2 regions of the Streptomyces sp. T028 genome follow, and region 1 is predicted to be linked to the other one. Evidence: riboswitches for the same ligand, from Rfam matches in the RefSeq annotation. Region 1 holds a riboswitch; the other holds the start of a gene.
The links. Region 1 has a riboswitch for glycine ahead of gcvP (aminomethyl-transferring glycine dehydrogenase). Riboswitches for the same ligand answer to the same signal wherever they lie in the genome.

Region 1 (15,836 bases):
CCTCAAGGTGATCCGGGAGCATCTGGACGCCATGGAGCGGGGTGAGGCCGTGCCGTTGCCGACCGTGGGCCGGCAGCGGGACGGAGAGCCCCTTCCGGAGCCCTCCGAGGGGCCCACGGCGGTCCGGATCGGGCGGGCCGAGCTGCTCGCGGCCGCCGGGATCGACGAGTCGGCGCTGGCGGAGTGGGAGTCCTACGGGCTGCTGGTGCCGCTGGAGAACGGTGTCTACGACGCCGAGGCCGCCACCGTGGCCTCGCTCGTCGCCGAGCTGGGGCGCTTCGGGATCGAACCCCGGCATTTGCGCGTGATGAAGGCCGCGGCGGACCGTGAGGCGGGCCTGGTGGACCAGGTGGTCGCCCCTCTCAAGCGCCACCGCAACCCCCAGACCAGGGCGCACGCCGAGGCCCGTACGAAGGAGCTGGCGGGGCTCACGGTCCGGCTGCACGCGGCGCTCGTGCAGACCGCGCTCGGCGTCCGGTTGCCCTGAGCCACCGGTTTCGCCCTCGGCGGATCGGTCACCCGTTCCCGGCCCGACTACCCAAACGTCCCGGGCACGGCCTAGGGTTGCTGTGTGAACGAGCTCGATGTCGTAGGTGTCCGGGTCGAAATGCCCTCCAACCAACCGATCGTGCTGCTGCGTGAAGTGGGAGGCGACCGTTACCTCCCCATCTGGATCGGACCGGGGGAGGCGACGGCGATCGCCTTCGCCCAGCAGGGCATGGCCCCGGCGCGACCGCTGACCCACGATCTGTTCAAGGACGTGCTGGAAGCCGTCGGCCAGGAGCTCACCGAGGTACGCATCACGGATCTGCGGGAGGGTGTCTTCTACGCGGAGCTGGTGTTCGCCAGCGGCGTCGAGGTGAGCGCACGACCGTCCGACGCCATAGCGCTGGCGCTGCGCACGGGGACGCCGATCTTCGGCAGCGACACGGTGCTCGACGACGCGGGCATCGCCATTCCGGACGAGCAGGAGGACGAGGTGGAGAAGTTCCGCGAGTTCCTCGATCAGATCTCGCCCGAGGACTTCGGCACCAGCAACCAGTAGCCGCAGCGGGACGGTATGTCACGAGGAGGGCCAGGTCGGCCGCTCTGTTCCGGCATTTGCAAGCGGCGCGTGAGAGCGTCCTACGGCTCCTGCGCAAGGCATTCGGCTAGCCTTTCCCCGCGGTGGGGTGCGGGAAACCACTCTTAGGGTGATTATCACTCGGCGTGGCGAGTGCGGCGATCGTTGACGCACCCCTGGTGACTGCCTACCGTCGAGAAGGCAGGTCAAGGACGGAGGTCGGCGTGAGAAGCAGCGGCGACGGTACGGTTGGGGGTGCCCCCGGACTCGGTTTCGGGGGGAGCGGTCCGTACCCTCCCCCAAGCTCTCGGCTGCGCCCGGGCAGGGGATATCCCCAGCAGGGCAGCGCGGCCGATCACGCCGCCCCGCAGCGACCCGCGGCCGTGCCGAGCAGCGGAGGGGCGGCGCCCATGGCGTCCGAGCAGATCGGCTACCGCGGACCGACGGCCTGTGCGGCCGCCGGCATCACCTACCGGCAACTCGACTACTGGGCCCGCACCGGACTCGTCGAGCCCAGCGTGCGGCCCGCGTACGGGTCGGGTACGCAGCGGCTGTACAGCTTCCGGGACGTCGTAGTCCTGAAGATCGTCAAGCGTTTTCTCGACACCGGAGTGTCCCTGCAGAACATCCGTACCGCCGTCCAGCATCTGCGCGAGCGCGGCTTCCGCGATCTGGAGCGGATGACTCTGATGAGCGACGGCGCGACCGTCTACGAGTGCAGCTCACCCGACGAGGTGCACGCGCTGCTCCAGGGCGGTCAGGGCGTCTTCGGGATCGCCGTGGGCGTGGTCTGGCGGGACGTGGAGAGCGCGCTGTCGCAGCTGCACGGCGAGCGGGTGGACACCGGTGAGACACTCGTCGGGCACAACCCGGCGGACGAGCTGGCGCGCAGGCGGAACAGGGCGGTCTGAGGGCCTGCCCCACGCGGGGCGGCCCCAATGTCAGTGGCGTGATTGTCAGTGGCGTGGTGCAGCATCGGAGATGTGAGAAACGCGCCCACGATCCTGCATCTCGACATGGATGCCTTCTACGCCCAGGCGGAGCAGGCGTCCAAGCCGAGCCTGCGCGGGAAAGCCGTGATCGTGGGCGGTCTCGGGCCGCGCGGGGTGGTGGCAACGGCCTCCTACGAGGCTCGGGCCTTCGGGGTCCACTCGGCGATGCCGATGGCCCAGGCGCGCCGGCTGGCCCCGAACGCCGCCTATCTCGTGCCGCGCTTCACTTTCTACCGGCAGATCAGCGACCAGGTGATGTGGTTGCTGCGGGAGCTCTCGCCGCTGGTGGAGCCCTTGAGCCTGGACGAGGCGTTCGTGGATCTGGAGGCCGGGGAGAGGGCCTGGGACAGCGAGTCGGCGCGGCTCGCTGGGATCAGACTGCGGGCGGACATCCGGGCCGTCACGGGCCTGACCGGGTCGGTGGGGCTGGCCGCCTCGAAGATGCTGGCGAAGATCGCTTCCGAACAGGCCAAGCCCGACGGCCTGGTGCTCATCGAGCCGGGGACCGAGCGGGCCCTGCTCGGGCCGATGTCGGTGCGCACGCTGCCCGGGGTCGGCCCGGCCACCGGGGACCATCTGCGCCGGGCCGGGATCACCACGGTCGATGAGCTCGCCGAAGCCGGCGAGGACGAGCTCGTGCGCCTGGTGGGCAAGGCGCACGGGCATGGGCTGTACGCGATGGCACTGGCCCGCGACGACCGGCCCGTCGTCGCGGAGCGGGAGACAAAGTCGGTGTCGGTCGAAGACACCTACGACGTGGACATCCATGACCGGCTGCGCGTGGAGCTGGAGGTGAAGCGGCTGGCGGAGCGCTGTGTCCGCAGGCTGCGGGGGTCGGGTCTTTCCGGGCGGACGATCGTGCTGAAGGTGCGACGGTACGACTTCTCCACGCTCACCCGGTCGGAGACCCTGCGCGGGCCCACGGACGATCCCGCCGTGGTGCGGGAGGCCGCCGGGCGGCTGCTGGACTCCGTCGACACCACCGGCGGGGTGCGGCTGCTCGGCGTCGGCGTCAGCGGTCTGGCGGACTTCACCCAGGAGGACCTGTTCGCCCAGGCGGCGGGGGAAGAGCGGGGCGAAGGGGCCGAGGAGGAGGATCCGGAGGAGCCCGCGAGGCAGGAGCCGGTGCCGGCCGAGCACCGGTGGCGTCCGGGGTACGACGTGGTCCATGCCGAGCTGGGGCACGGCTGGGTCCAAGGGAGTGGGCTGGGCCGGGTCACCGTGCGGTTCGAGACACCGGAGTCGGAGCCGGGGCGCGTACGGACCTTCCGGGTGGACGATCCGGACCTGGCGACGGCGGATCCGTTGCCGCTGGTGCGGCGAAGACCGGACGGGAACGCAGGACTGGACGGGAGCGACGCGGACGGAGGCGACGGGGACCGGGGCCCCGTGGACCCGGTTCCGGCGTTGGGGTTCGGGAACACCGGATGACCGTCATTCGTTACAGAGGGTGAAGGAGGCGGGTCCGGTCGTCACGGATGGTGGTGGTGTTTGATGAGGGGTGTTCGGTGAGGGGGCGGGGTCGGGAGGTCAGCCCTCGTCGGTGCCCGCCAGTCGGCCGAAGTCATGGTCCGGGAGGGGAGGAGGAGCGGCGACGTCGAGGCCGTAGTGGTGGTAGAGCTGGAGTTCCTGTTCCGGGGAGAGATGCCGGCCCACGCCGAAGTCGGGGGCGTCCTTGATCAGCGCCCGGTCGAAGGGGACGTGCAGGGTGCCTCCGACGAGTTCGCTCGGCTCCAGGGGGACGAAGGCGTCCCGGGAGAACAGGCCGGTGCGTATGGCTGCCCATTCGGGCACGCCGGTCGCGTCGTCGAGATACACCTCGTCGACGGTGCCGATCTTGGTGCCGTTGCGGTCGAACGCCTTGCGGCCGATCAGGTTGCGCGGATCGATGTCGGTCTGCACGGGCCCTCCACTTGGTCGCAACTCATCCGTAAGCACTACAAAAGAACACATTGGGACGAGCGGCCACTCGAGGAGGTCTACTGGACCTCGCTGGTAGTCTGACAACGGCTGCTGACCCCGTGCGGGAGAGTCCTCCGGAGATCGCCGGAGGCGCCGAAGGAGCAACTCCTCCCCGGAATCTCTCAGGCACACGTACCGCGCGGGCGAGGTCACTCTGGAAAGCAGGGCGGATGTCGACGGCGTCGACGGCCTCCGCTCTCACCGACGGTGAAAGCCGGCTGCCCCGGTGGCGGCCGGTGAAGCTCTCAGGTTGAGATGACAGAGGGGGAGGCCGTCCGGGGACCCGCGCCGTGGTGCCCCTCGAAGGTCGTGTCAGACCAGGAGGCCTCAGAAATGACCGCCGATCGCATTCCGCTCTCCGAGCTCGAACGGGGTATTCCCTTCGAGCAGCGTCACATCGGGCCCGGCCAGGAGGCGCGGGCCAAGATGCTCGCGCACGTCGGCTACGGCTCGCTCGACGAGCTGACCGCCGCCGCGGTCCCGGACGTGATCAAGAACACCGACGCGCTGGACCTGCCGGACGCGCGCACCGAGGCCGAGGTCCTGGCGGAGCTGCGCTCGCTGGCCAAGCGCAACCAGGTCCTCGACTCCATGATCGGACTCGGCTATTACGGCACCTTCACGCCGCCGGTGATCCTGCGCAACGTCATGGAGAACCCGGCCTGGTACACGGCCTACACGCCCTACCAGCCGGAGATCTCGCAGGGCCGTCTCGAGGCGCTGCTGAACTTCCAGACCATGGTCGCCGACCTCACGGGGCTGCCCACCTCCGGTGCCTCGCTGCTCGACGAGGGAACGGCCGCCGCCGAGGCGATGGCATTGTCCCGGCGCATGGGGAAGAACAAGAAGGGCCTCTTCCTGATCGACGCGGACGTGCTGCCGCAGACGATCGCCGTCATCGAGACCCGGGCCGAGCCGACGGGTGTGGAGGTCGTGGTCGCCGATCTCAGCGAGGGCATCCCGGCCGGCATCGCCGAGCGTGAGATCAACGGCGTGCTGCTGCAGTACCCGGGCGCCTCCGGTGCCGTACGCGACATCAAGGCCGTGATCGACCAGGCGCACGGGCTCGGCGCGCTCGTCACCGTCGCCGCCGATCTGCTCGCGCTGACGCTGCTGAAGTCGCCCGGTGAGCTGGGTGCGGACATCGCGGTCGGGACGACGCAGCGCTTCGGTGTGCCGATGGGCTTCGGCGGACCGCACGCCGGCTACATGGCGGTGCACGAGAAGTTCGCGCGCAGCCTGCCCGGACGCCTCGTCGGGGTGTCCGTGGACGCGGACGGGCACAAGGCGTACCGGCTCGCGCTGCAGACGCGTGAGCAGCACATCCGCCGGGAGAAGGCCACCAGCAACATCTGCACGGCTCAGGTGCTGCTTGCGGTGATGGCCGGGATGTACGCCGTCTACCACGGCCCCGACGGGCTGCGGGCGATCGCCGGGCGCACCCACCGGTACGCCACGATCCTCGCCGCCGGACTCGCGGCCGGCGGGGTCGAGGTCGTGCACGGCTCCTACTTCGACACCCTGACCGTGCGGGTGCAGGGCAAGGCCGGCGAGGTCGTCGCCGCCGCGCGGCAGCGCGGGGTCAACCTGCGCCTCGTCGACGCCGACCACGTCTCGATCGCGTGCGACGAGACCACGGCGCGGGCCCAGTTGGCCGCCGTGTGGGCCGCGTTCGGGGTGGAGGGAGACGTCGAGGCGCTCGACGCGGCCGCCGGGGACGCGCTGCCCGAGGGGCTGCTGCGCTCCGACGCGATCCTCACCCACCCGGTGTTCCACCAGCACCGTTCCGAGACCGCGATGCTGCGCTATCTGCGCCGGCTCGCCGACCGGGACTACGCGCTCGACCGAGGCATGATCCCGCTGGGCTCCTGCACCATGAAGCTCAACGCGACGACCGAGATGGAGCCGGTCACCTGGCCCGAGTTCGGGCAGCTGCACCCCTTCGCGCCCGCCGAACAGGCGGAGGGCTACCTCACGCTCATCCGTGAGCTGGAGGACCGGCTCGCCGAGGTCACCGGGTACGACAAGGTGTCGCTGCAGCCCAACGCCGGGTCGCAGGGCGAGCTGGCGGGGCTGCTGGCCGTGCGCGGCTATCACCGGGCCCACGGGGACGAGCAGCGGACCGTCTGTCTGATCCCGTCCTCGGCGCACGGCACCAACGCGGCGAGCGCCGTGATGGCCGGTATGAAGGTCGTCGTCGTGAAGACCGCCGAGGACGGCGAGATCGACGTCGAGGACCTGCGGGCGAAGACCGAGCGGTACCGCGACGAGCTGGCGGTGCTGATGATCACGTACCCGTCGACGCACGGTGTGTTCGAGGCGCACGTCGCCGACATCTGCGCCCAGGTCCACGAGGCGGGCGGACAGGTCTACGTCGATGGCGCCAACCTCAACGCGCTCGTCGGGCTGGCCAAGCCGGGCCACTTCGGCGGTGACGTCTCGCACCTGAACCTGCACAAGACGTTCTGCATCCCGCACGGCGGCGGCGGTCCGGGCGTCGGCCCCGTGGCCGTACGCTCGCACCTCGCGCCGTATCTGCCGAACCACCCGATGCAGCCCGCCGCCGGGCCCGAGACGGGTGTGGGGCCGGTCTCGGCCGCGCCCTGGGGTTCCGCGGGGATCCTGCCGATCTCCTGGGCGTACGTACGGCTCATGGGCGGGGAGGGGCTCAAGCGGGCCACCCAGGTGGCGGTGCTCAGCGCCAACTACATCGCCAAGCGCCTCGAGCCGCACTACCCGGTGCTCTACACCGGCCCGGGCGGGCTGGTCGCGCACGAGTGCATCATCGACCTGCGGCCGCTGACCAAGGCGACCGGGGTGAGCGTGGACGACGTGGCGAAGCGGCTGATCGACTACGGGTTCCACGCGCCGACCATGTCGTTCCCGGTGGCGGGGACGCTGATGATCGAGCCGACCGAGTCCGAGGACATCATCGAGCTGGACCGTTTCTGCGAAGCGATGATCGCCATCCGGGCGGAGATCGAGAAGGTGGGCGCGGGGGAGTGGCCGGCGGAGGACAACCCGCTGCGCCACGCACCGCACACCGCGGCCGCGCTCGGCGGGGAGTGGGAGCACGCGTACACCCGTGAGGAGGCCGTCTTCCCGGCCGGGGTCCTTGCCGCCGACAAGTACTGGCCGCCGGTCCGCCGGATCGACCAGGCCTTCGGCGACCGGAACCTGGTCTGCTCGTGCCCGCCGCTGGACGCGTACGAGGACTGAGCGGGAAATCAGGCTCTGGAAGGGCCCGTCCGGGTGCGGACGGGCCCTTGCTCGTGCTCAGGCCGTCGCCAGGGACACCTCGGTCGCCTTGATCAGGGCGACGATGTCGGAGCCGACGAAGAGTCCGAGGTCGGTGGCCGCGTCCTTGGTGATCGCCGCGGTGAGTTCGCCGTCCGGCACGGAGACCGTCACGACGGCCATGACCGTGCCGGTCATGAGGCCGGTGATGGTGCCGGGGAGCTGGTTGCGGATCGAGAGGCCCTCGACGCGGTTGGTGGCCAGAGAGACCTCCGTCGACTTCACCAGGGCCCGGACGGCGGTGCCCGGGGCGAGGGCGAGGTCCCGCGCGGCCTCCAGGGTGATGGCCGCCGTGAGGTCCTGTCCGCCGTCGAGGCGGAGTTCGACGGTGGCCATGACCTCGCCGGTGTGGACGGCGGTGACGGTGCCGGGGAGCTGGTTGCGGATGCTCAGGGTCATGGGCACCAACCGTAGGGCTCCGCACGCCTCATGCCGGGTAGCGGCTCATGCCGGGTATGCATGGGTCTGTGCCGCCTTGACTGTCGCCCAGACCGCTGCGCCCGGGTGCAGATCCAGCTCGGCCGCGGCGACCGTGGTGAGGTCGGCGGCGAGGGGCAGTTCGCCGGTGAGGGCGGCGCGGATCTGGTCGCCGTGGGTCTCCAGTCCCGCGACCTCGCAGCGCCAGAGGTTGCGGGCGCTGGAGCCGGTGGGACGGTCGCGGTGGAGGGTGACCGCGTTCGGCGGGAACGCGACGAACACCGGGCCGGAGAGGACTTCCGTGGTGGTGATGGCCGGGCCGGTGTCGAGGCGTACGGCGTGGCCGTCGGCGCGGCCGCGGTAGAGGTTCAGGCCGACCAGCTGGGCGATGTAGTCCGTGCGGGGGCGGCGGGCGATGTCGGCCGGGGTGCCCTCCTGCACGACCAGGCCCTCCTCGACAACGACCAGGCGGTCCGCGAGGACCATGGCGTCCAGCGGGTCGTGGGTGACGAGGACGGCGACCGCCTCGAAGTCGGCGAGATGGCGGCGGAGCTGGGCCCGCACCTCCAGCCGGGTGCGGGCGTCCAGGGCGGCGAGCGGCTCGTCCAGGAGCAGCAACCGGGGGTGGGTGGCGAGAGCGCGGGCCAGGGCTACGCGCTGGGCCTGACCGCCGGAGAGCCGGCGGGGTTTGGCACCGGCGTGTGCGGTCAGGCCCATGCGGTCCAGCCATTCGGCGGCCTGGGCGCGCGCCTCGGCCTTGGTGGCGCCGTGGCAGCGCGGGCCGAACGCGACGTTGTCCAGGGCGGTGAGGTGCGGGAACAGCAGATAGTCCTGGAAGACCACACCGACCGGGCGGGCCTCCGGCGGTGTGCGCTCCAGGGCCGTACCGTCCAGGCGGAGGTGCCCGCCGGTGAGCGGGACGAGACCGGCGAGGGCGCGCAGGGCGGTGGTCTTGCCGGAGCCGTTGGGTCCGAGCACGGCCACGACGTCGCCGGGGGCGGCGGTCAGGGCGACGTCGAGGCGGAAGGAGCCGCGGTCGACGACGAGGCGGGCGTCGAGGCCCTCGCCGGGCGCGGTCTCCGGCACGAGCGTGTCCTCGCGCGGTGTGTCGGTACGGGGGATGTCCTTGCGTGGGGTCGTCATGACGCGGTCATCCAGCGGTCGCGCAGTCCGGCGAGGACGGCGATCGAGACGGCCAGGAGCACGAGACTGAGGGCGATGGCCGCCTCCGGGTCGCTCTGCAGGGCGAGATAGACGGCGAGCGGCATGGTCTGGGTACGGCCCGGGAAGTTGCCCGCGAAGGTGATCGTCGCCCCGAACTCGCCGAGGGCGCGCGCCCAGGCCAGCACGGCGCCCGCGGCGATGCCCGGCGCGATCAGGGGAAGCGTGACCCGGCGGAAGGCGGTGAAGCGGGAGGCGCCGAGGGTGGTGGCCGCCTCCTCGTAGCGCGGGTCGGCCGCGCGGAGCGTGCCCTCGACGCTGATGACGAGGAACGGCATCGCCACGAACGTCTCGGCGACGACCACCCCGGCCGTGGTGAACGGGAGCGTGATGCCGAACCAGGAGTCCAGCCACTGGCCGACGACGCCGTTGCGGCCGAGGGCCAGCAGCAGCGCCACACCGCCCACCACCGGCGGCAGCACCAGCGGCAGCGTCACCAGGGCCCGCACCAGGCCACGGCCGGGGAAGTCCGTGCGGGCCAGCAGCCAGGCCAGCGGTACCCCGATCACCAGGCTCGCCGCGGTGGCCGCCGTGGCGCACACCAGCGACAGCCGCAGGGCCTGCCAGACCTCGGCGCTGGTCAGCTGTTCGGGCAGGGTGTGCCAGGGCGCCCGGACGAGGAGCGCGACCAGCGGGAGGAGCAGGAAGGCGAGTCCGAGCAGGGCGGGCAGGAGCAGGGCGAGCGGGACGCCCGTACGGACGCGGGCGCGCCGCGGGCCGCCCTCCAGGGCGTCCGCGGCGGCCTGCTGCACGGATGGGGTCACGGCTGCAGGAACCCGGCCTCGGTCAGCACCTTCTGCCCGTCGGCGGATCGGACCAGGGCGATGAATGCCTTGGCGGCCTCGGCGTTGGGGGCGTCCTTCAGCAGGGCGATCGGGTAGTCGTTGATGGCGTCGGCGGACTCGGGGAACTCCACGCCCTCCACCTTGTCACCCGCGGCGTGCACATCGGTCTTGTAGACCACAGCCGCGTCCGCCTCCTTCAGTTCGACCTTGGTCAGCGCGGCCTTGACGTCCTGCTCGTAGGACACGGGCGTGAGCTTGAGGCCGCTCGCCTCCAGCGCCTTCTGTGCGGCGGCGCCGCACGGCACCTCCTTGTCGCACAGCACCACCTTCAGGCCCGACTTGGTCAGGTCCTTTAGGGAGGAGACCTTGTCGGGGTTGCCCGGCAGGGTCGCGATCTCCAGCTGGTTGCGCACGAAGGTGACCGGCTCGGTGGCGTTGTCCTTCGCGTCGGTCACGATCGCCATGGTCTTGGGGCTCGCGGAGGCGAACACATCGGCCGGGGCGCCGCCCGTGATGCTCGCGGCGAGGGTGTCGCTGCCGCCGAAGTTGAAGGTGACCTTCGTGCCCGGGTGCGCCTTCTCGAACTCCTCGCCCAGCGTCGTGAAGCTCTCCTTCAGCGAGGCGGCCGCGAAGACGGTGACCGTGCCGGAGAGCTTCGGGGAGGCCGAGGAAGAGCCGGACTTGGCCGACGTGTCGCCGGAGTCGTCGGAGGAGCAGGCGCTCAGGGCCAGCAGCGCGGCGACTCCCGCGCCGGTCACCTGCACGGCGCGGCGGGTACGGCGCTCGGTACGGGTCATCTCGGTGCACTCCTCGGTATTGGCGATCCCTCGAACGGCCCAACATCATGATGATGCCGCATATGCAAGGCATGTGTCTTCTGGGGGTCGCATAATCCGGGGTGATGTGGGTGATGGGTGTGCATGTGCGTTCGTACGGCGATGGCGGACCCACCCGTTCCGGGGGCGGGCCGCCGCTGCTCAGACGCGGTCGATGTGCACGTTCGTCGACTTCACGCGGGCGGTGGCCTCCATGCCGACCTCCAGGCCCAGCTCCTCGACGGCCTCCCGGGTCAGCAGGGAGACCAGGCGGTGCGGGCCGGCCTGGATCTCCACCTGGGCGGCGACATCGCCGAGCTTGATCGCGGTGACGATGCCGGGGAAGGCGTTGCGGGCCGAGGTGTAGGGGGCGTCCTCTTCGGCGTTGTCGGTGCGGGCGAGGGCGACCGAGAACGCGGCGAGGTCCTTGCCGTCGATGAGACGCCGTCCGGCCTCGTCCCGATGGGTCGCCACCCGGCCCGCGTCCGCCCAGCGGCGCGCGGTGTCGGGGCTCACGCCGAGCAGCCGTGCCGCCTGGCCGATTGTGTAGCTCTGCATGCGGGTCACGATAGGGCCGGAAGCGAGGCCGCCGCCCTCGGGCCCTCAGCCGGTGGACGCCCTCAGCCGGTGGACGCCCTCAGCCGGTGGACGCCCTCAGCCGGTGTGGACCCGCGGCCGGCGTGCCCGGTCCGGTTCGGCCTCGCGCAGCACCTCGCGGGTGACCGGGGCGACCTCGCCCTGGCCGAAGAGGAAGAAGCGCAGGAAGTTGGCGAACGGGTTGCCCTCGGTCCACTCGAAGTAGATGTGCGGCGTGCAGCCGGTGCTGTCGCGGGTGTACAGCAGCAGCGCGGCCAGGGCGTTCGGGATGGAGGAGGACTCCAGGGTCAGGACGCGGTAGCGGTTGTGCAGGACCTCGCCGCGGACCGTCAGACCCGCCTCGAACTCGGAGGGGTCCAGGACGGTCACCTCGACGAAGACGAAGTCCTCGCCGGGGAGGTCGTGGTCCTCGCGGATCTGTTCGATCTTGTCGCGGTACTCGGCCTTGTCGCGCTGGTCGGGCTCGTTGGCGATGAACCGTATCTTGCGGCTGGCCATGTCCCGGATGAAACGTTCCGCCATGTCGTCCAGGGTCACGCTCGTCACGCGGAGCTCGAAGGCGCGGGCCAGCCGGGAGAGGAGGGAGACGAGGATGATGCCGGCGATGAAGCAGGCGCCGATCTTGACGCCGTCGGGGCGTTCGACGACGTTGGCGCCGGTGACGTAGAGCAGGACCGCCGAGACGGTCGCGAAGCCGATGGTCCAGCCCCGCTGCCCGGCGCGGCGGGCGGCGATGGTCACGGCGATGGCGGCCGAGGACATCAGCACCAGGACGCCGGTGGCGTAGGCGCCGCCCTGGGCGTCGACGTCGGCGTCGAAGATCCAGGTGACCAGGAAGGCGACGAGGGTGAAGACGATGACCATCGGGCGCACCGCGCGGGCCCAGTGCGGGGCCATGCCGTAGCGGGGGAGGTAGCGGGGCATCAGGTTGAGCAGCCCGGCCATGGCGGAGGCGCCGGCGAACCAGAGGATCGCGATGGTCGAGATGTCGTAGACCGTGCCGAAGGCGTTGCCCAGGTACTCGTGGGCCAGATAGGCGAGGGCGCGCCCGTTGGCCTGGCCGCCGGACTCGAAATCCTTCTCCGGGATCAGCCAGGTGGTGATGAAGCTGGTGGCGATCAGGAAGACGCTCATGATCAGCGCGGCGGTGGTGAGCAGCTTCTTGGTGTCCCGGATGCGGCCCTTCGGGCTCTCCTCGGTGTCCTGGGGGTCGCCCTGGACGTGCGGCATGACCGCGACGCCGGTCTCGAAGCCGGACAGGCCCAGCGCCAGCTTGGGGAAGACCAGCAGGGACACGCCGATCATCGCGAAGACGTTGCCGTGCTCGGCGGTCAGGGCGCTCGTCCAGTCGGTGACCACATGGCCCTCGGTGAACACGTGCCACAGGCCGACCGCCACCACGACCGCGTTCAGGCCGAGGTAGGCCACCACCAGGGCGACCGCGACGCCGATGGCCTCCAGGAAGCCCTTGAGGAACACCGCGCCGAGCAGGGCCACCAGCGCGAGGGTGATGATCAGCTGCTTGTCGTGCAGTGCGTCGGCCAGGTGGGGGTTCTCCACCAGGTGGGTGGAGGCGTCGGCGGCCGACAGGGTGATGGTGATGAGGAAGTCGGTGGCGGCGAAGCCCAGCAGGGTCAGCACGAACAGCTTGCCCTGCCAGAAGGACAGCAGCCGTTCCAGCATCGCGATCGAGCCCTCGCCGTGCGGGCTCTCCTCGGCCACCCGCCGGTAGACCGGCAGGGCGCCGGCCAGGGTGACGATCACCAGGACGATGGTCGCGATGGGTGACAACAGACCGGCCGCGAGGGCCGCGATGCCCGGCTGGTAACCGAGGGTGGAGAAGTAGTCCACACCGGTCAGGCACATCACCCGGTACCAGCGCTGGCCCTTGTGCTCGGGCTCGGCCTCCGCCTCGGCGGCCGGGGGAGCCTCTCGGCCCTGACCCTTGCCCATGTCGGACAGGCCCTCCAGCATCCAGGCGCGCAGGCGACTGGGGGGAGGGTGCTCGGTCGTGGCCATCGGCGTGCTCCTGGGTGCGGCTCCGGCGTGCGGTTTCGGCCATCACGCGGACGGCGGAATCAGGGTAAGCGGAGAGTGACGTACAGGCCCGCGGATCATGGGGCGGACGGCGTCAAGCTTCCGTTAAGACTGCTCGCCGGGTGGACGTGCGGCGCGGGCGCCCGGGGCGGTTTCCGGTCATCGCGCACCGTCGTCAGGACGCTTCGTAATGTTCGCTCATGGAGTCGAATGTTTCGACGCCTTCGGTTGGGCCGCGCGGGTCACTCTCTTGAACAAGCGCTCGGATTCCCTGTGTTCAAGGGCTTGCCACCCCTCGGAGGGTGTCTCTAGGGTGCGGCAGCAGCGAAGCTTTCTGGATATGGTTCGAAACTTTCGATCTACCAAGGAGCGCATGATGGGCGACCCGGCACTGTCCCGCCGCGGCTTCCTGGCGGCCTCCGCCGCGGCCGGGGCGAGCATGACGGCACTGAGCGGCTGCGGCGGCGACTCGGACGGAGGGTCGTCGGGGACGACCACGATCGAGTGGTGGAACATCTCCACCACCCAGCCCACCAAGGGCGTCTGGGCCGGCCTCGCCAAGCAGTTCGAGGCCCAGAACCCCAAGGTCAAGATCAAGATCGTCCAGCTGGAGAACGACCCCTACAAGTCGAAGATGACCGCGCTGACCGCCTCCGGGAAGCTGCCCGACATCTTCCACACCTGGGGCGGCGGTGTCCTGAAGCAGCAGATCGACGCCGGGCTCGTCGAGGACCTGACCGACAGGAGCAAGGGGTGGGGGGACGGGCTGCTCTCCGTCGCCCGGGAGCCGTACCTGTTCGACGACAAGGTCTACGGCATCCCGTTCGACATCGGCATGATCGGCTTCTGGTACAACAAGGCGCTCTTCGAGAAGGCCGGCCTCAGCGCTCCCCCCACCACCTGGTCCGGCTTCCTGGACGCCGTGAAGAAGCTGAAGTCCGCCGGGATCACCCCGCTCGCCCTGGCCGGCAAGGAGAAGTGGCCGGGCATGTACTACTGGGCCTATCTCGCCATGCGCACCGCAGGGATCGACGCGCTGCGGAAGGCGAACGACGACAAGGACTTCACCGGGGACGGGTTCGTGCAGGCCGGTCAGCACCTCCAGGAGCTCGTCGACCTCCAGCCGTTCCAGAAGGGCTTCCTCGGCGCGGCCTACAGCACGCCCACCGGCCAGGCCGCGACCATGGGCAACGGCAAGGCGGCCATGGAGCTGATGGGCCAGTGGGCGCCGGTGGTCGAGGCCGACGCCGGCAAGGGGCTCGGGGCCGACCTCGGGTTCTTCCCGTTCCCGGCGGTGGAGGGCGGGCAGGGCGCGATCACCGAGGTGTTCGGCGGAGGCGGCGGGCACGCGCTGCGCAAGGGCGCCCCGCAGGCGGCCGTCGACTTCCTGAAGTTCTTCGCCTCGGCCACCACCGACACCGAGCTGGTCAAGAAGACGGGCGTGCTGCCCGTCGTACCCGCCGCCGAGAGCGCCCTCACCGACCCCAACCTGTCCGCCGTACAGGCCCAGTTGAAGGCCGCCACCGGCTTCCAGCTCTATCTCGACCAGGCGTACGCGCCCGCCGTCGGCCAGGAGGTCAACGACAGCGTCGCCGGACTCATCGCCGGATCCAAGTCACCCCAGCAGGTCACCGAGTCGATCACCAAGGTCGCGAAGGAAGAGCAGTAGCCGGATGGCCTCGACCTATCTCCCGGACAAGCGCAGCGCCCCGGACACCGGCCGGCCGCCGCCCCTCCCCGCGGCCGCCGGCCGGACCCGACGCCGAATGCTGCACTGGCTCACCGCCGTCGGCTTCCAGGTGCCCGCCCTGGTGCTGTTCGGCACGCTCGTGCTGCTGCCGATGCTGTTCGCTCTGTACGCCGCGTTCTTCCGCTGGGGCGGCTTCGGGATGCCCGAGGACTTCGTCGGCGGCGACAACTTCACCCGGCTCTTCCAGGACCCGGTGTTCCTCGGCGACCTGTGGCGCTGTCTCGTCCTGGTCGGGCTCTCCCTGCTGCTCCAGCTGCCCTTCGCGCTCGCCCTCGCGGTCGCGCTCAACCAGAGGATCCGCGGCCGGGCGGTCTACCGGATGCTGTTCTTCGCGCCGTACATCCTCTCCGAGGCGATCACCGGCGTGCTGTTCAGCATGATCTTCGCCCCCGACGACGGGCTCGCCGACCATCTGCTGGGCGCCGTGGGCCTCGACGGGCTCGGCGGGCAGTGGTTCGCCGACCCGTCCACCGTCATGGCCACCCTCTTCCTCGTCATGACCTGGAAGTACTTCGGCTTCCACATGATGCTCTACCTGGCCGGACTGCAGTCCATCCCCGCCGAGCTGACCGAGGCCGCGCTCATCGACGGGGCCGGGCCCTGGCAGCGGTTCCGCAACGTCACGCTGCCGCTGCTCGCACCGACCCTGCGGATCAGCGTGTTCCTGTCGGTGATCGGGGCCATCCAGCTCTTCGACCTCGTGTGGATCGTCACCGCGGGCGGTCCCGACCACCACTCCGAGACGATGGCCGTGACCATGTTCCAGTACGGCTTCAAGCGCTACCAGGTCGGCTACGCCAGCGCGATCAGCGTGGTCATGTTCGGCATCAGTCTCGTCTTCGCCCTCGCCTACCAGCGGTTCGTGCTCCGCCGCGATCTGGAGGGCGCCACCACGACCAT
Region 2 (15,836 bases), on a different contig from region 1:
CTCCTCGACCTGGCGGCGCAGCACCTCCCAGGCGTCGGCGAGTTCGACGCCCGGCCGCCGCTGTACGGGATCGTCCAGCAGCTTCGCCGAGCGCACCCGGTCGGCACGGAACAGCCGGGGCTTGCCGCGCCGGTCGGCGACGAGGTACCAGACGCCCGCCTTGGCGACGAGCCCGTACGGGTCGACGGTGTACGTGGTGGGCTCGGAGTCACCGCTGTGGCGGTAGCGCAGGCGCAGCCGCCGGTCGGCGAAGACCGCGTCCTGGAGCGTGTCGAGGTCGACGGCCGGCTGGGGACCGCCCTTCCAGCGCGTGGCGTCGACCAGGATCCGGCGGCTGGTCACCTCGGCGGCGGGGCGGTGCGGCGCGGGCAGCGCGGCCATCACCTTGCGCAGCGCGGAGCCGAGGGCCGCGTCCAGGCCCAGGGCGGCGTGCGCGCCCTGGGCGGCCAGGATGAACAGGGCGCGGGACTCGTCGGCGGTCAGGCCGGTGACGTCCGTACGGAACCCGGGGAGCAGCTCGATGCCGCCGTGCCGGCCGCGCTCGGCGTAGACGGGGACGCCGGAGGCGGACAGGGCCTCGATGTCCCGGTAGATCGTGCGCACCGACACTTCGAGGCGTTCGGCGAGTTCGGGCGCGGGGACGCGGCCACGGGTCTGCAGGAGCAGCAGGATCGACAGGAGACGGTCGGACTTCACCGCACCAGGATCCTTCACCGCAACGCGATCACAAATGTTGACGGAAGCTGTCAGGTTATGGGTACAGCATCCGGTCCGTAACCCCGTTACCCCGTTCCTCCGATGGAAGGCCCACGACTGTGAGCACCCTTGACCCCCGCCCCGTCTACACCCGCGCGACCGAGCAGGCCGCCGCGCTCATCCGGACCGTACGGCCCGAGCAGCTCGACGGTCCGACCCCCTGCGCCGAGTTCGACGTACGGACGCTGCTGAGCCACATCGTGGGCGGCACCCGACGGGTCGCGATCGTCGGCGAGGGCGGCGACGGGCTCGCCGAGCCTTCGTTCATCGACGGCGTCGCGGACGACGGCTGGGCGGAGGCCTACGACGAGGTCAGGACCCGGGTCCTCAAGGCCTGGGAGAGCGACGACCGGTTGGCGACGCCGGTCCGGGCGCCGTGGGGCGAGGTCCCGGGCCACGCGGCCCTCTCCGGTTACGTCATGGAGATCGTGACCCACACCTGGGATCTCTCCGAGTCCCTCGGCCGCCCCCTCGCACTCGACCCCGCGCTGGCGGAGTTCGCCCTCGCGGCCGGGCACCGCAACCTGCCGGAGCCGGACCGCGACGCGCCCATCCCCTTCGGCTCGGCCCGCCCGGCCCCCGAGGGAGCCGGCCCCTACGAGCAGCTGGCGGCCTGGCTGGGCCGGGAACCGCTCGCCTGAACGCTCCGCTGAGAGTGCCGGGTTGTGTTGTTGATCGTCTGCGGCGCCGTCGTGGCTGGTCGCTCCCCCACTCTCGGCTGCGCTCGAGCGGGGGGACCCCCATCGCGGCGGAGCCGCATATCGATTCAGCCCCGCGCCCCTTTGAGGCGCTGCCATGACCGTCGGCCGGATGCGGAAGCTGTCAGCCGAGCCGGGCGCGGGCCAGTTGGCGGGACTGGGCCACCAGGCGGTCGGTGCTGTCCCAGACCTCCGCGTCCTCCTCCAGGAAGCCGCCCGCGAGGTTGCGGGTGGTGATGGAGACGCGCAGCGGGCCGGGAGCCGGGCGGCAGCGGATGTGGACGGTGAGCTCGACCGTGGGGACCCAGCCGCGCAGGCCGATCTCGAAGGCGGTCGGGGGAAGGGCGTCGACGGCGAGAAGAAGGGAGAGGGGGTCGGGGTCACGGCCGTCCTTCAGGCCGAACCAGGCCCGCATCTCGCCCTTTCCGGAGGGCGCGCCCAGGGCCCAGCCCAGGGTGGAGGGGTCGAGCTTGAGCATCAGGCGGTCGGCGATCGCGGAGCCGCCGTCGACGGGGGTCGGGCTGTCCTCGGGGCCGAAGCACTGGTCGACCGGCGGGAACGCGGGCGGCTTCGCCGTCGTACGGACGTCGTCCGGGAGGGAGTCCAGGTCGCCGTAGGAGGCGAGGACGCGGATCCGCTCGATCTCGTTGCCCGCCTCGTCGTACTGCAGCAGCGAGGCCTGGCCGGTCGACAGGGTGCGGCCGGTGCGGACCACGTCCGTGCGGACGACCGCCGGGCCCGGCTGGGAGGCGGTGAGATAGTGGGCCGAGATCGTGAACGGGTCGCGGTGCGGAAGGGCGTCCGCGAGGGCGCGGCCGAGGACGGCGAGCAGATAGCCGCCGTTGACGGCACCCATGATCGTCCAGCCGGCGGAGAGGTCGATGTCGTAGACGCCCGGGGCGCGCCGGGTGAGCGCGGTGTCGCGGTCGAACTCGCTGTCGAACTCGCCGTCGCCGATGGTGGCCCGCTCGGCCGCCGCGGTAGCTGCTTCTGGCATGACTGAACCGTACAACAGGTAATTACTAAGCAGTAGCTTTTTGGAAGGTGAGGCACGGGCAATTTCCGCGTGTGCTGATGCCGGCGCTCACCCAGGGGACGGCGGTGGCACTGGTCTTCGTCTATGCGAAAAGGCGGTCGCCGGGTACTCAGCCGGGGCGCACTGCGCGCTGAAGCCGGCCGTCGCCCACCCCGACCGCTACCGGGCGGAGCTCTCCGGCCGGCCGATCGACGGCTACGAGGCGGCGCTGGCGCTGCAGAAGGAGGCGAAGGCACCGACGGCCGTGCATGTGGTGTACATCCCGAAGAGCGCGGGCGGGCACACCATGGCGCTGTGGCCGGCGCAGGTGGTGCCCGCGTTCCGCTGGCTGAGCACGCAGCTCGACCAGCACCGGATCACCGCCCGGCAGGCCACAGGGACTACTCCTCCCGTACCGTCGACCGCCGGTTCCACGCGCGAGGCGCTCGCCAGTGGTACCGCATCGCGAGCAGCCTCAGGACGAAAGCGGTAGCCGCCGCGAAACCGCTGGCCAGCGGGGTGAGGACGTCGTAGCGGATGCAGACCGCCACCAGGGTGGCGCCGACGATCGCCGGGACCGCGTACAGGTCGCGGTCCCAGCGCAGCAGCGACGGCACCTCGTTGGCCAGCACGTCCCGCAGCACACCCCCGCCGACGGCCGTGGTGAGGCCGAGGGTGACGGACGCCGTCAGGCCGAGGCCGTAGTCATACGCTTTCGTCGTGCCCGCGACGCAGAACAGGCCAAGGCCCGCCGCGTCGAACACGTTCACGGCTGACTGGATCCGCTCCACCTGCGGGTGGAGGAAGATCACCAGCAGGGCGGCGACCAGCGGGGTGAGGAAGTACCCCAGGTCCGTGAAGGCGGCCGGCGGCACCGCGCCGATGATCACGTCCCGGATCAGCCCTCCGCCCAGCGCGGTGGCCTCGGCGAGCACGGCGATGCCGAACACGTCGAAGTTCTTGCGGACGGCGAGCAGCGCGCCCGAGATGGCGAACACGAAGATGCCGACCAGATCGAGCGTGTGCTGGACGGAGGGACTGAAGATCTGCTGGAGCACCCTTACATTGTCACCCAAATGGCGGCGTGCACCTTACAAAGCCAGGCCGATCTGCGTCACAGGGCGGGTTTCCCTGTGGTGAACAACCAGGTCTGGAAGAGATCGTCGAGCTGCTGCCCGGAGACCTTCTCGGCGAGGCGGACGAAGTCGTCGGTGTCCGCGTTGCCGCAGCGGTGCCGTTTCGTCCAGGCCGGGAGCAGCTTGAAGAACGCCGTGTCGCCGATCCGCTCGCGCAGGACCTGGAGGGTCATCGCGCCGCGCTGGTAGACGGCCGAGGCGAACATCGTGTCGCGCTGCGGGTCGCCGACGGTGATCCGCCAGAAGGCGGACTCGGCGGGGCGGGCGTTGTAACCGGCGAGGAAGGAGTCGTGCGCCGAGCGCGTGCCCTGGTGCTCGGCCCACAGCCACTGGGAGTAGGTGGCGAAGCCCTCGTTCAGCCAGATGTCCTTCCAGTGCGCGACCGACACCGAGTCGCCGAACCACTGATGGGCCAGCTCGTGCACGATCGTGGACTCGCTGCGCACCGCCGAGTACACCGGCTTGGACTGCACCTCCAGCGAGAACCCGGCCTGCGGCATGTCGTCCACGATCGCGCCGGTCTCCTCGAACGATGGCGACGTAGATCGGGGTGCCGCCGGGGGTGGTCCCGGTCCGCACGTCGAACTTCCCGATCGTGGCGGTCGCGAGATACGTCGCCATCGGCTTCGTCTCGCGCCAGTGGGTGTACGTCGAGGCGCCCTTGTCGTACGTCGAGACCAGCCGGCCGTTGGAGACGGCGGTCAGCCCCTTCGGGGTCCTGATCCGGATGTCGTAGGCGGCCTTGTCGGAGGGGTGGTCGCTGGACGGGAACCAGGTGGAGGCGGCGTTGGGCTCGCAGGCGACGAACACGCCGTCGTCGGTCTTCATCCACCCGTAGTCGGAGCCGAACACGATGGGGCCGCCGAGGGGTTCGGGTATGCCGCCGTAGGTGACGGAGACCTCGAAGGTGCTCCCCTTGCGCAGCGTTCCGCGCGGGGTGATCCGGATCTCGTCGCCGTCGCGGGTGAACTGAGCGCGTCTGCCGTTCACCTCGACCTTGGTGACCTCCAGCTTCTGCAGGTCCAGGTCGAAGGACGAGAGGTTCTGCGTGGCGCGGGCGGTGATCGTCGTACGGCCGTCGAGGCGGTCGGTGTCGGGGTCGTAGGCGAGGGCGAGGTCGATGGGGGTCCCCCGGCTCGAACGAAGTTGAGAGCTGGGGGAGGCGGGCGTCGAAGCCGCCGTTGCCGAGCTGCGGGAAGTAGCTGTCACCGATGCCGTCGGCGCCGGGGGTGGGGGCGGAGGACGCGGCGATGACGAGAAAAGAGGCCGCCGCGGTCGCGAGGGCCCCTAAACGTGCCGAACGGGAGAGTGCCATGAGTCGTCCCTTCGAGCGTGTGCCGACAAGTCGGACACGGACGACTCTGACCTCTCCCGTTCAGGCATGTGCATGACTTTGTCAACTCGTCATGCGCTACTTGTCGGTTGACTCCTGGCTCTCGGTCTTGGTGACCACAGGGGCCTCGGTGGTCTCGGGGGCTTCGGTGGTCTCGGGGGCCTCGGGGGCATGCGCCACGGCCTCCGGCACCAGCTCCGCCGCCTCCTTCGCGGCCGTCAGCAGGACGGTGTCCTGCGGGGCCTGGTCCGCGAAGTCCTCCGGGTGGTGGCAGGCGACCTGCTGACCGGGGCGCAGCTCCAGGAGCGGCGGCTCGGTCGTCTTGCAGATCTCCGTCGCCTTCCAGCACCGGGTGTGGAAGCGGCAGCCGCTCGGCGGCGAGATCGGCGAGGGCACATCGCCCTTGAGCAGGATCCGCTCGCTCTTGGCGTTCTTGCGCCTCGGGTCCGGGATCGGCACCGCCGACATCAGCGCCTTGGTGTACGGGTGCATCGGCGACTTGTAGAGCAGGTCGCGGTCGGCCAGCTCCACGATCTTGCCGAGGTACATCACCGCGATCCGGTCCGAGACGTGCCGGACGACCGAGAGGTCGTGCGCGATGATCACGTACGTCAGGCCCAGCTCCTGCTGGAGGTCGTCGAGCAGGTTGACGACCTGGGCCTGGATCGACACGTCCAGCGCGGAGACCGGCTCGTCGGCCACGACCAGTTTCGGGTTCAGCGCGAGCGCGCGGGCGATGCCGATGCGCTGGCGCTGGCCGCCGGAGAACTCGTGCGGATAGCGGTTGTAGTGCTCGGGGTTGAGACCCACGACCGACAGCAGCCGCTGCACTTCCTTCTTGATGCCGCCCTCGGGCGTCACGCCCTGGAGCTTGAAGGGAGCGCCGATGATCGTGCCGATGGTGTGGCGCGGGTTCAGCGAGGAGTACGGGTCCTGGAAGATCATCTGCACGTCGCGGCGCAGCGGGCGCATCCCGCCCACGCCGAGGTGCGTGATGTCCTTGCCCTCGAACTCGACCTTGCCGCCCGTCGGTTCGAGGAGCCGGGTGATCAGCCGGCCCATCGTCGACTTGCCGCAGCCGGACTCGCCGACCACGCCGAGCGTTTCGCCGGAGCGGACCTCGAAGTCCAGACCGTCGACCGCGTGCACCGCCCCGACCTGCCGCTGGAGCAGGCCCTTCCTGATCGGGAAGTGCTTCTGCAGCCCGCTGACCTTGAGCAGCACCTCACCGTCGGTACGACGGGTCTCGCCGGCCTGCGCGGGAATCGTCACCGCTTTCTCGTCACTCACAGCTTCGGCGCAATCTCTTCGGTCCAGATACGCTCCCGCTGCTCCGGCTCAAGGTGGCAGGCCGCCCAGTGCCGGCTGCCGACCTCGGCGAGCTCGGGCCGGACGGTGCGGGTGACGTTGTCCTTCGGGAGGTCCGCGTACGGGCAGCGCGGGTTGAAGGCGCAGCCGGACGGGACGTTGATCAGGGAGGGCGGGGAGCCCTTGACCGGGATCAGGCGCTCCTGCTGGTCGCGGTCCAGCCGCGGCATCGAGCCGAGCAGGCCCCAGGTGTAGGGGTGGCGGGGCTCGTAGAACACCTTCTCGGCCGGGCCGCGCTCGACACAGCGGCCGCCGTACATCACCAGGATGTCGTCGGCGAGTTCGGCGACGACGCCCAGGTCGTGGGTGATGACGATGACCGCGGAGCCGAACTCCTTCTGCAGATCCCGGATGAGGTCCAGGATCTGCGCCTGGACGGTCACGTCCAGGGCGGTCGTCGGCTCGTCCGCGATGAGCAGCTCGGGGTTGTTGACCAGCGACATCGCGATCATCGCGCGCTGGCGCATACCGCCGGAGAACTCGTGCGGATAGTTGTCGACGCGCTTGTCGGGCTGCGGGATGCCGACCCGGTCGAGCATCTCGACCGCGCGCCTGCGCGCGGTCTTCTTGTCGACGTCGTGGTGGATCCGGTACGCCTCCACGATCTGCTGGCCGATCGTGTAGTACGGGTGCAGCGCCGACAGCGGGTCCTGGAAGATCATCGCCATCTCGCGGCCGCGCAGCCTGCGGACGTAGTCCGGGTCGGCGCCGAGCAGCTCGGTGCCGTTCAGCCAGATCTCACCGGAGATCTGCGCCTTGCGCTTGCCGTACTGGCCGGCGGTGTGCAGGCCCATGATGCCGAGCGAGGTCACCGACTTGCCGGAACCGGACTCGCCGACGATCCCGAGGGTCTTGCCCTTCTCCAGCTGGAAGCTGAGCCCGTCGACGGACTTGACCAGGCCGTCGTCGGTGGGGAAGTGCACCTTCAGGTCGCGTACTTCGAGGAAGGCGGAGGGGGCCGGCGAGGCGGGGGTGGGCTCGCCCACGGCCGCTCCGGTCTTGCTGAGGTCGGTCATGCGAGCCTCACTCGGGGGTCGATCACGGCGTAAAGGATGTCCACCACGAGGTTGGCGACGAGCACCGCGAGGGAGGTGATCAGGGTGACGCCGAGGATGATCGGCAGGTCCTGGGTCTTGATGGCGTTGAGGACCGCCTGGCCGAGACCGGGCAGGTTGAACGCCGTCTCGGTCAGGATCGCGCCGCCGATGAGGGCGCCGAGGTCCATGCCGAGCATGGTGAGGATGGGCGTCATCGTGGAGCGCATGGCGTGCTTGCCGATGACGGTCTGCTCCTTGAGGCCCTTGGCCCGGGCGGTGCGGATGTAGTCCTCGCCGAGGATCTCCAGCATGGTGGCGCGGGTGATCCGGGCGTACATCGCGGCGTAGAGGAAGGCAAGGGTGACCCACGGCAGGATCATGCCGCCGAACCAGCCGGAGAAGCTGTCCTCCAGGGGCACGTACTGACCGTCGAACAGATCCAGTCCGTAGACGAAGATCGACAGGGCGATCATGCCGGTGAAGTAGATCGGCAGGGAGACGCCGGAGAGCGCGATGACCATCGCGCTGCGGTCCCACAGGCTGCCCCGCTTGAGAGCGGAGAGCACACCCGCCGCGACACCGAGGACCAGCCACAGCACGGCGGCACCGAGCGCGAGCCCCAGGGTGACCGGGAAGCGGTCGGTGAGCACCGGCCAGATGGCCTGCTCGCTGCGGAAGGAGTAGCCGAAGCACGGGGCGGAGCAGTGGACCGTGTCCCCGCCGCCCGTGTAGGTGCGGCCGGCGAAGATGCCCTTGAAGAACTCCCAGACCTGGACGTAGATCGGGTCGGCCAGACCCAGCTTCTCCCGCACGCCCTCGACGGCGGCAGGGTCGGCCTGCTTGCCCACGAAGCTCAGCGCGATGTCGACGCCCGCCCACTTGGGGATCAGGAAGAAGATGCCGAAGACCACCATGACGATGACCACGAGCATCACTGCGGCGGCGAACAACCGCCTGATGAGGTAAGCGAGCACAGCTCTCGGCCCGCCGCGGACCGCGGGCCACCGGAGTCCCCCACTGCCTCAAAGGCGTGGGAGGTACCCCCACGGTGGCCCGCGGTCACGCCGCGCCGGCCTTCACCTGCCTTTCGTGCCGTTCGGCGGGTGTGCCGGTCTACTTCTTCGGGTTCTTCAGGGCGAGGTTCACGAAGTCGTACGTGCCGTTCGTGCCCGCGCTGGTGTAGACGTTCGCCAGGTTGTCCGAGCGCCAGTTGATCGTCTTCTCGAAGGTGAAGGGCAGGTAGTACGCGCCCTCCATCACCTTGTGGTTGATCTCCGTGGCGATCTTGGTCTTGCCGGCGTCGTCCAGGGTGGTGACGTACGAGTCGAACAGACCGTCGATGGTCTTGTCCTTGATGAGGGCGTAGTTGTTGTTACCGCTCTCGGCGATGTACTTGCTGTCCCACAGCGGCAGACCGAAGCCCTGGACCGACGCGAAGTCGGCGCCCCAGCCCATGATGATGATGCCGTAGCCCTTCTTCTTCACGTTGGCGGGGCTACCGATGATGCCGGAGGTCTGCGAGCCGTCGTACTGGTCGATCTCGGCGGTGATGCCGATCTTCTTCAGCGACGCCTGCAGGGACTGGGCGGTGGCCACCTCGGCCGGCTTGTTGTTGCGGACGGCGATGGTGGTCTTGAAGCCGTTCGGCTGACCGCAGGCCTTCAGGGCCTCCTTGGCCTTGGCCTCGTCACCGCTCTTGCCGGCACCGGCGATCGCGTACGGGTCGTACTTCTGGCCCTCGCCACCCGGGAGGAACGGCGGCAGCATGTTGGTGCCGATGTCACCGCCGGCCACCGGGCCACCGCGCGCGGTCTGCAGCGACACGTGGTCGGCGCCGTAGATCACGGCCTTGCGGCACTCGATGTTGTCGAACGGCGCCACGCTCTGCGGGAAGACCGCGTAGCGGATGTAACCCGTGGTCGGGTTGTCCAGGTTGGCCTTGTGCTCCTTCAGGGCGGTGGTGCGGCCCTGCGGGGACATGCCGGTCTGGTTGATGTCCAGGTCCAGGTCACCGTTGATCAGACGCTGGTCGAGCTGGTTGGCGTCCGAGAAGAACTGGATGGTGATCTTGTCCGGGTAGGCCTTGCGGATCGGGTCCGAGTCCTGCTTCCACTCGGTGTTGCGGACCAGGGTGAGGTCCTTGCCCGGGTTGTAGGACTCGAACTTGTACGGACCCGAGGAGAACGGGTGCAGGGTGTACTTGGCCTTGGTGTCCTTGTCCTGACGGACCGGGGAGGCCGAGACCAGGGACAGGATGTCCTCGAAGTCCGAGTTGGCCTGCGGCAGGTGGAAGACGATGGTCTTGTCGTCGGGCGTGTCGATCGCCTTCAGACCGAGCTTGTCCTTGGAGGTGTCCTTGTAGGGACCCTTGTAGGCGCCGTCGGGGTCGAGGATGTCCTTCAGGTACGTCGGGCCGCCGGACAGCACGTCCTGCGCCCACACGCGCTCGATGCCGTACTTGACGTCCTGGGAGGTGATCGGCTTGCCGTCCTCCCAGGTGATGCCGTCGCGCAGGGTGTACGTGTAGGTCTTGCCGTCGTCGGTGACCTTGGCAAGGCCGGTGGCGAGGTCCGGGGTCAGCTCCGCGCCGGCCTCACCGGCCGCCGCCTTGTTCGTGACGAGCTGGCGGCTGTAGTAGCGCGCGAAGTTCCACATGAAGCCGTAGTAACCGCGCGTGGTGTCCCAGAAGTCGGCGTCCTGAGCACCGCCGAACTTCAGCGTGCCGCCCTTCTTGGCGAGCGAGGCCTGGGCGACCTTGCCGTTCGCGGCGTCGTAGCCGGCGGCGCCGGTGGCCGAACCCTTGCCGCTGTCGTTGTCACTGTCACCGCCGCCGCACGCCGCCGTGGTCAGCAGCGCGGCGACCGCGGCGGCAGCGGCAAACGCCTGCTTCCGCCGCCCTGAGGTGCGTTGGGTAGTCACGATCTCGGATCCTCCGGATTCGATGAGAGACCCCGTGTGGGTGCCACGGGACATTTGGGGTGCGGCTGTGGTGCGGGCTGTGGTGCGGCGGTTCAGTCGTGGGACCGGCCGGCGGTTCACCGGGAGGCCTTCGGGTCGAGCGCGTCCCGGACGCCGTCACCGAAGAGGTTGAACGCCAGCACGGTGATGAAGATCGCCACGCCCGGGACCACCATGTACATGGGGTCGGACTCGTAGTAGTCGATCGCGCTGGACAGCATCTGTCCCCAGGAGGCGGTGGGGGGCTTGACGCCCACGCCCAGGAAGCTGAGGGCCGCCTCGGTGAGGATGTTGGTCGGGATCATCATCGTCGTGTAGACCACGATGGGGGCGACGAGGTTGGGCAGCAGTTCCTTGAAAAGGATGTACATCCGCCCGGCGCCCAGGGAGCGGGCCGCCTCGACGTACTCGCGCTCACGCAGGGAGAGCGTCTGGCCGCGCACCACGCGTCCGATGTAGGGCCAGCCGAAGAAGCCGATGACCAGGATCATCACGAACACGCGCACGCTCGAACCGGTGAGCCCCAGCAGGTCGCTCGGCATGACGGAGACCAGCGCGATGATGAACAGCAGCTGGGGGAAGGCGAGCAGACCGTCCATCACACGGCTGATCAGGGAGTCGATCCAGCCGCCGAAGAAGCCGGCGAGGATGCCGAGGACGGTACCGAGGACCACGGCGACGACGGCGGACAGGAAGCCGACGAGGAGTGAGATCCGGGCGCCGTAGAGGATGCGGGCGAAGATGTCACGGCCGTTGACCGGCTCGACGCCCAGCAGGTGGTCGCCGCTGATCCCGCCGAGAGAGCCCGTCGGGGTGCTGAAGAGCGGGTCGATGAGGTCCTCGTGGTACTCGTTCGGGTCCTGCCCGAGCAGGTCGGTGATGACCGGGGCGAGCAGGGCGACCACGACGAGGAACAGCACCACGATGCCGCCGGTCAGGGCGAGTTTGTCCCGCTTCAGGCGTTCCCAGGCGATCCGGCCCAGGGAACGGCCCTGTACGGCCTTGGCGCCGGCGGTGGCGACCGCCGCTTCTTCAGCCGCGCTCGGGGCCGCTTCCGCGGTCGGCTCGTGCAATGGTGCCGTCATCTGGCAGGGACCCCTCTCAACCGGCGGTGACCGGCGCGCGCTTGCCGCTCGTAGCGGCGGTTTCACTCCGTCGTACACGGGGACGAAGTCCCCTGGAGCGGGAGTCTTCAACGCTTTGGCGATCTGTAGCCAGAGTTGGCGGCGAAAGGATGCGTAAACGTGATGCGACCATGGAGGTTCCGTTATCCGGACGCGGGGTAACGGGGGGCGGACGGCGACTTATACGGACACACCAGATGGAAGCGGCCTGAATCGCCGTCATCTACGCGCGAAGATCAACGGCCGTAAACCCTCAGGAGTCCACAGGGTTTACCAATTTTCAGTACCGGCCGGCCGGCGGATAGCCGTAACCGCCCGCCGGAGCCTGGGCCGGGGCGGCCGGAACGTGCGCCTCACGGTCGTAGAACGGGCGCGCGCCGGCCCGCATCCACATCACGACCGGGTCGTGCTCGTCGGTCATGGCGACCGTCGAGACCGGCAGTCCGTCCGGTACGGCGCCGATCGACTGCTGCATCATCGCCCGTACGGCGTCCACGGCCGACGGCGAAGTGTCGTACACGTCGAGGCCGATGGCCAGGTAGGGGGCGCCGAGAGCCGGCTGCACCCAGGCGCGGCGCAGCGCGCGGACCGCCGGGGTGCGGTGGGCGTTCTGCGCGAGCAGGGCGTAGAACTGCGGGATCTCGATGCCGGGTTCGGACAGCCGCAGGGGGCCGGCGGGCTGGCGGTCCAGGCCCGTCGCGATGCGGCGCAGGTCGAGCCAGGGGATGCCGACGCCGCCGCCGGGCGCGTGCGGGTTCAGCCAGAGGCCGTAGTGGTCCGGGTAGAGCGTGCGGGCCACGTCGACTCCGTCGACCACCTCGTAGCCCCGGTTCCAGCCGCTCGCGGAGAGTTCCTGGGCGGACGTGACACAGGGGGCGTAGCCGTGGCCGTCCACCTCCATGTTGCCGTACTGGGCGTCCGGGGAGCCGGCCCGGCCCTGCCACAGGAGCATCCAGACCTGGCCGGAGGCGGGGGTCGCGAGCGCGCGCAGGAGGGCCTCGTAGGCGTCGTAGCGCCCGGGCGTGACCTGGCGCAGCATGTGCTCGACCTGTCCGGCCGCGATGCCGCTGGCGCTCACCTGAACCGCCCCTTCTTTATGAGTTGCCCCGCGTATGTGAACAGCTTAAGCGCCCACTGGGTGGAAGCCGGTTGTGCGTTGGCGGGTGCGGGTGCGTGGTCGCTCTTCGCGCAGTTCCCCGCGCCCCTTCAGGTTGGCTGTTCGCCCCGGAGTTTTCAGGCGAGCCTCGTGTAGAAGGGGCGTATGCGGTCGCGCATCCATTCGGCCACCGGGTCCTGGGCCACGTCCAGGAGGATCAGGTTGACCGGCCACTTCACCGGGGTGCGGCCCATCGCTCGGCCCAGGGCGTCCAGGGGGAGTTCCCGGACGTCCTGGTCCAGGTGGGTGAGTTCCACGCCGACGAACATGACCGGTTCCGCCGTCTCGACGGCGGCCAGGCAGCGGCGGGCCGTCAGGACCACGCCCGTCGCCTCGAACTCGGCGGAGGCGGCGGCGAGGAACTCCATCGGGTCGTCCTGCCAGTCGGGCTCGAAGAGGCGGACGCGGCCGCCGCTCGCGGGGCCGTCGAGCACCGTGCGGCCGGTGCGGCACAGCTCGGCGACGGCCTGCGGGGGCAGCGGGGCGCCGACCGTGCCGTCCGGGTTGATCAGGATGCCGACCTGAGGGGGCAGCCCCCGGGCGAACTCGACCGCCGGGGCGATCGTGAACGACATGTGGGAGCCGACGGCCTGGCGGAACTGTTCCTCGGAGCTGAACACCGGCACATAGGCCTGGCCCTCCAGCTCCAGCGTGGGCAGGTCGAGGGGGCCGCTGTGCGGGCCGCCGCCGTTGGGCAGGGGCACCCAGACGAAGCTGCGCCCGAGCACCTCCACGATCCGGGCGCCGGCGCTCGGCATGCCGAGGGAGGCGGAGAGCACCTCCTCCAGTTCGTTGCCGGGCCATCCGCTGTGGGGATGGGGGTGTGCCTGCGCCGGGAAGTCCGGGGAGACCGGGAAGTCCGCCGGGGGGAAGTCCATCTGCCTACCGCCTGCTGGGAACCGCTGTTGTGGCTGAAAGGCTAGCGGGTACGAGGGGGCTTTCCGCCGTCCGTGAACGGTGGATGCACCTCATCCGGTGAACCCGATCCGGTTCAGGGTGTCCGCCGCGGCCCGGTCGAGCAGCACCGCCGAGCCGACACCGGCGGGCAGCCGGCCCTTCTCCACGGCGCGGACCAGGCGGGTGGCGGCCCTGCGGTGCCGCAGGAACGCGTACCGCGAGACGCCCCGGCCGCGCTCGCGCTGGCCCTCGATCGCGGTGTCCGCGGTGACGTCGAGGAGGAGCAGGTGCAGGGTGCCGCCGCGGCGGCGGGCCTCGCGGGCCAGCCAGTCGCGCACCCAGGTCTGCGTACCGCAGTCGTGCACGACGACGCCCTCGCCGGTGCGCAGGGCGCGGCGCAGTCCGGCGTAGTGGGCGAGGCGGACGAGGGGGCGGTAGACGGCGTACGGCAGGAAGCGGGGCGCGCGGGCGTCCCAGCGGTCGCGGGTGTCCTGGGAGTCGATCGCCGCGCCCTTCACGGCGCGCCGCATCAGCGTGGACTTGCCGCTGCCGGGCAGTCCGGTGACGACGACCAGGTCACGGGGGCCGAAGAGCAGGCCGTGCGGGCTGTGGCCGCCCCGCTCGCGCAGATCCCGGACGACGGGGACGGTCTGCGGTCCGCAGGCCGCCCGGGCCCGGACCGTGGGCTGTGCGGGCAGCGCGGGCAGCGTGAGAGCCGAGGTGGTCGCGAAGGCCGTGATCCTCGACGTGGGCCTCTTCGTGGTCCTGGCCGTTGTCCTCGCCGTGGTCCTGTCCACCGTGATCGTCCTCCCCTGGGGTTCGGGTAAGTCCCTCCTCCCCATCGAGCGTAAAGAGAAGGTAATGCGTGGTGTCTCCCCATTTCGTGCGCGTACAGACACAAGCCGGTTACAGATGCGGCCTGCCACGATCGGGCGCGGGCGTGCGATGATGTCCGCGCCAACTGCATACCGGCCGTTTGAATCCGCGCGGGAGAGTCCCCAGCAGCAGTTTTCGCCGGGGCGCCGAAGGAGCAAGTCCCTCCCTTGAATCTCTCAGGCCCCGTTACCGCGCGGGCGAGGCACATCTGAAAAGCGGGCCGCCGTCGCCGGTGGTCCCACCCAAGGTGCAAGCCGTGACCACCGTGTGGTCAGGGCGAACCTCTCAGGTTCCGATGACAGATGGGGAGGAACGGGGAGGAACGACCTCACCGTCAGGCCTTGGGAGACGACCGACCGATGAGCAGTACCGCACTCCGTCACACCGCGCTCGATGCCCTGCATCGCTCGCTCGGTGCGACCATGACCGACTTCGCCGGCTGGGACATGCCGCTGCGCTACGGCTCCGAGCGCGACGAGCACACCGCCGTGCGCGCGAGGGCCGGACTTTTCGACCTCTCCCACATGGGCGAGATCACCGTGACCGGCCCGCAGGCGGCCGACCTGCTGAACTTCGCCCTCGTCGGCGACATGGCGGCGGTCGGGGTCGGCCGCGCCCGCTACACCATGATCTGCCGGGCCGATGGCGGCATCCTCGACGACCTGATCGTCTACCGGCTCGGTGACACCGAGTACATGGTCGTCGCCAACGCCTCCAACGCGCAGGTGGTCCTCGACGCCCTGACCGAGCGCGCCGCCGGCTTCGACGCCGAGGTCCGCGACGACCGTGACGCGTACGCGCTGATCGCCGTCCAGGGCCCGGAGTCCCCCGGCATCCTGAAGTCGCTCACGGACGCCGACCTGGACGGCCTGAAGTACTACGCCGGCCTGCCCGGCACGGTCGCGGGTGTCCCGGCGCTGATCGCGCGCACCGGCTACACCGGCGAGGACGGCTTCGAGCTGTTCGTGAAGCCCGGGCACGCCGTGGAGCTGTGGCAGGCGCTGACGAAGGCGGGCGAGGGCGTCGGTCTGGTCGCGTGCGGCCTGTCGTGCCGTGACACGCTGCGCCTGGAGGCGGGCATGCCGCTGTACGGGCACGAGCTGAACACCGACCTGACTCCCTTCGACGCCGGGCTCGGCCGCGTGGTCAGGTTCGACAAGGAGGGCGACTTCGTGGGCCGCGAGGCTCTCACCGAGGCCGCCGCGCGCGCCGAGGCCAACCCGCCCCGCGTCCTTGTCGGCCTGGTCGCCGAGGGCCGCCGGATCCCGCGCGCCGGGTTCTCCGTCGTCGCGGGCGGCGAGGTGATCGGCGAGGTCACGTCCGGCGCCCCCTCCCCCACCCTGGGCAAGCCGATCGCGATGGCGTACGTCGACGCGGCCCACGCGGCCGTGGGCACACCGGGCGTCAGTGTGGACATCCGGGGCACCCACGAGCCATACCGCGTCGTGGCGCTGCCGTTCTACAAGCGCCGGAATTGAAGTT

Region 2: linked by a shared signal. The riboswitch ahead of gcvT (glycine cleavage system aminomethyltransferase GcvT) and the one ahead of gcvP (aminomethyl-transferring glycine dehydrogenase) in region 1 are both predicted to bind glycine.

Annotation. Positions count from the first base shown of each region.
Region 1 covers NZ_JBLRVZ010000042.1:83,190-99,025, reverse strand. The annotation lists gene ACLZN2_RS36295 (MerR family transcriptional regulator) at 1-487, shown strand, start outside; gene ACLZN2_RS36290 (bifunctional nuclease family protein) at 572-1,045, shown strand; gene ACLZN2_RS36285 (MerR family transcriptional regulator) at 1,288-1,974, shown strand; gene ACLZN2_RS36280 (DNA polymerase IV) at 2,047-3,486, shown strand; gene ACLZN2_RS36275 (PRC-barrel domain-containing protein) at 3,586-3,957, opposite strand; glycine riboswitch at 4,070-4,165, shown strand; gene gcvP (aminomethyl-transferring glycine dehydrogenase) at 4,351-7,236, shown strand; gene ACLZN2_RS36265 (TOBE domain-containing protein) at 7,294-7,713, opposite strand; gene ACLZN2_RS36260 (ABC transporter ATP-binding protein) at 7,759-8,874, opposite strand; gene ACLZN2_RS36255 (ABC transporter permease) at 8,871-9,716, opposite strand; gene modA (molybdate ABC transporter substrate-binding protein) at 9,713-10,534, opposite strand; gene ACLZN2_RS36245 (TOBE domain-containing protein) at 10,715-11,110, opposite strand; gene ACLZN2_RS36240 (amino acid transporter) at 11,207-13,168, opposite strand; gene ACLZN2_RS36235 (extracellular solute-binding protein) at 13,563-14,855, shown strand; gene ACLZN2_RS36230 (carbohydrate ABC transporter permease) at 14,860-15,836, shown strand, end outside.
Region 2 covers NZ_JBLRVZ010000018.1:159,747-175,582, forward strand. The annotation lists gene ACLZN2_RS18360 (helix-turn-helix transcriptional regulator) at 1-696, opposite strand, end outside; gene ACLZN2_RS18365 (TIGR03086 family metal-binding protein) at 816-1,397, shown strand; gene ACLZN2_RS18370 (thioesterase family protein) at 1,579-2,451, opposite strand; partial or broken gene ACLZN2_RS18375 (esterase) at 2,585-2,962, shown strand; gene ACLZN2_RS18380 (trimeric intracellular cation channel family protein) at 2,871-3,527, opposite strand; partial or broken gene ACLZN2_RS18385 (M1 family metallopeptidase) at 3,584-4,920, opposite strand; gene ACLZN2_RS18390 (ABC transporter ATP-binding protein) at 5,017-6,228, opposite strand; gene ACLZN2_RS18395 (ABC transporter ATP-binding protein) at 6,225-7,322, opposite strand; gene ACLZN2_RS18400 (ABC transporter permease) at 7,319-8,317, opposite strand; gene ACLZN2_RS18405 (ABC transporter substrate-binding protein) at 8,457-10,262, opposite strand; gene ACLZN2_RS18410 (ABC transporter permease) at 10,379-11,386, opposite strand; gene ACLZN2_RS18415 (enhanced serine sensitivity protein SseB C-terminal domain-containing protein) at 11,706-12,503, opposite strand; gene ACLZN2_RS18420 (enhanced serine sensitivity protein SseB) at 12,659-13,459, opposite strand; gene ACLZN2_RS18425 (AAA family ATPase) at 13,550-14,320, opposite strand; glycine riboswitch at 14,456-14,556, shown strand; gene gcvT (glycine cleavage system aminomethyltransferase GcvT) at 14,714-15,832, shown strand.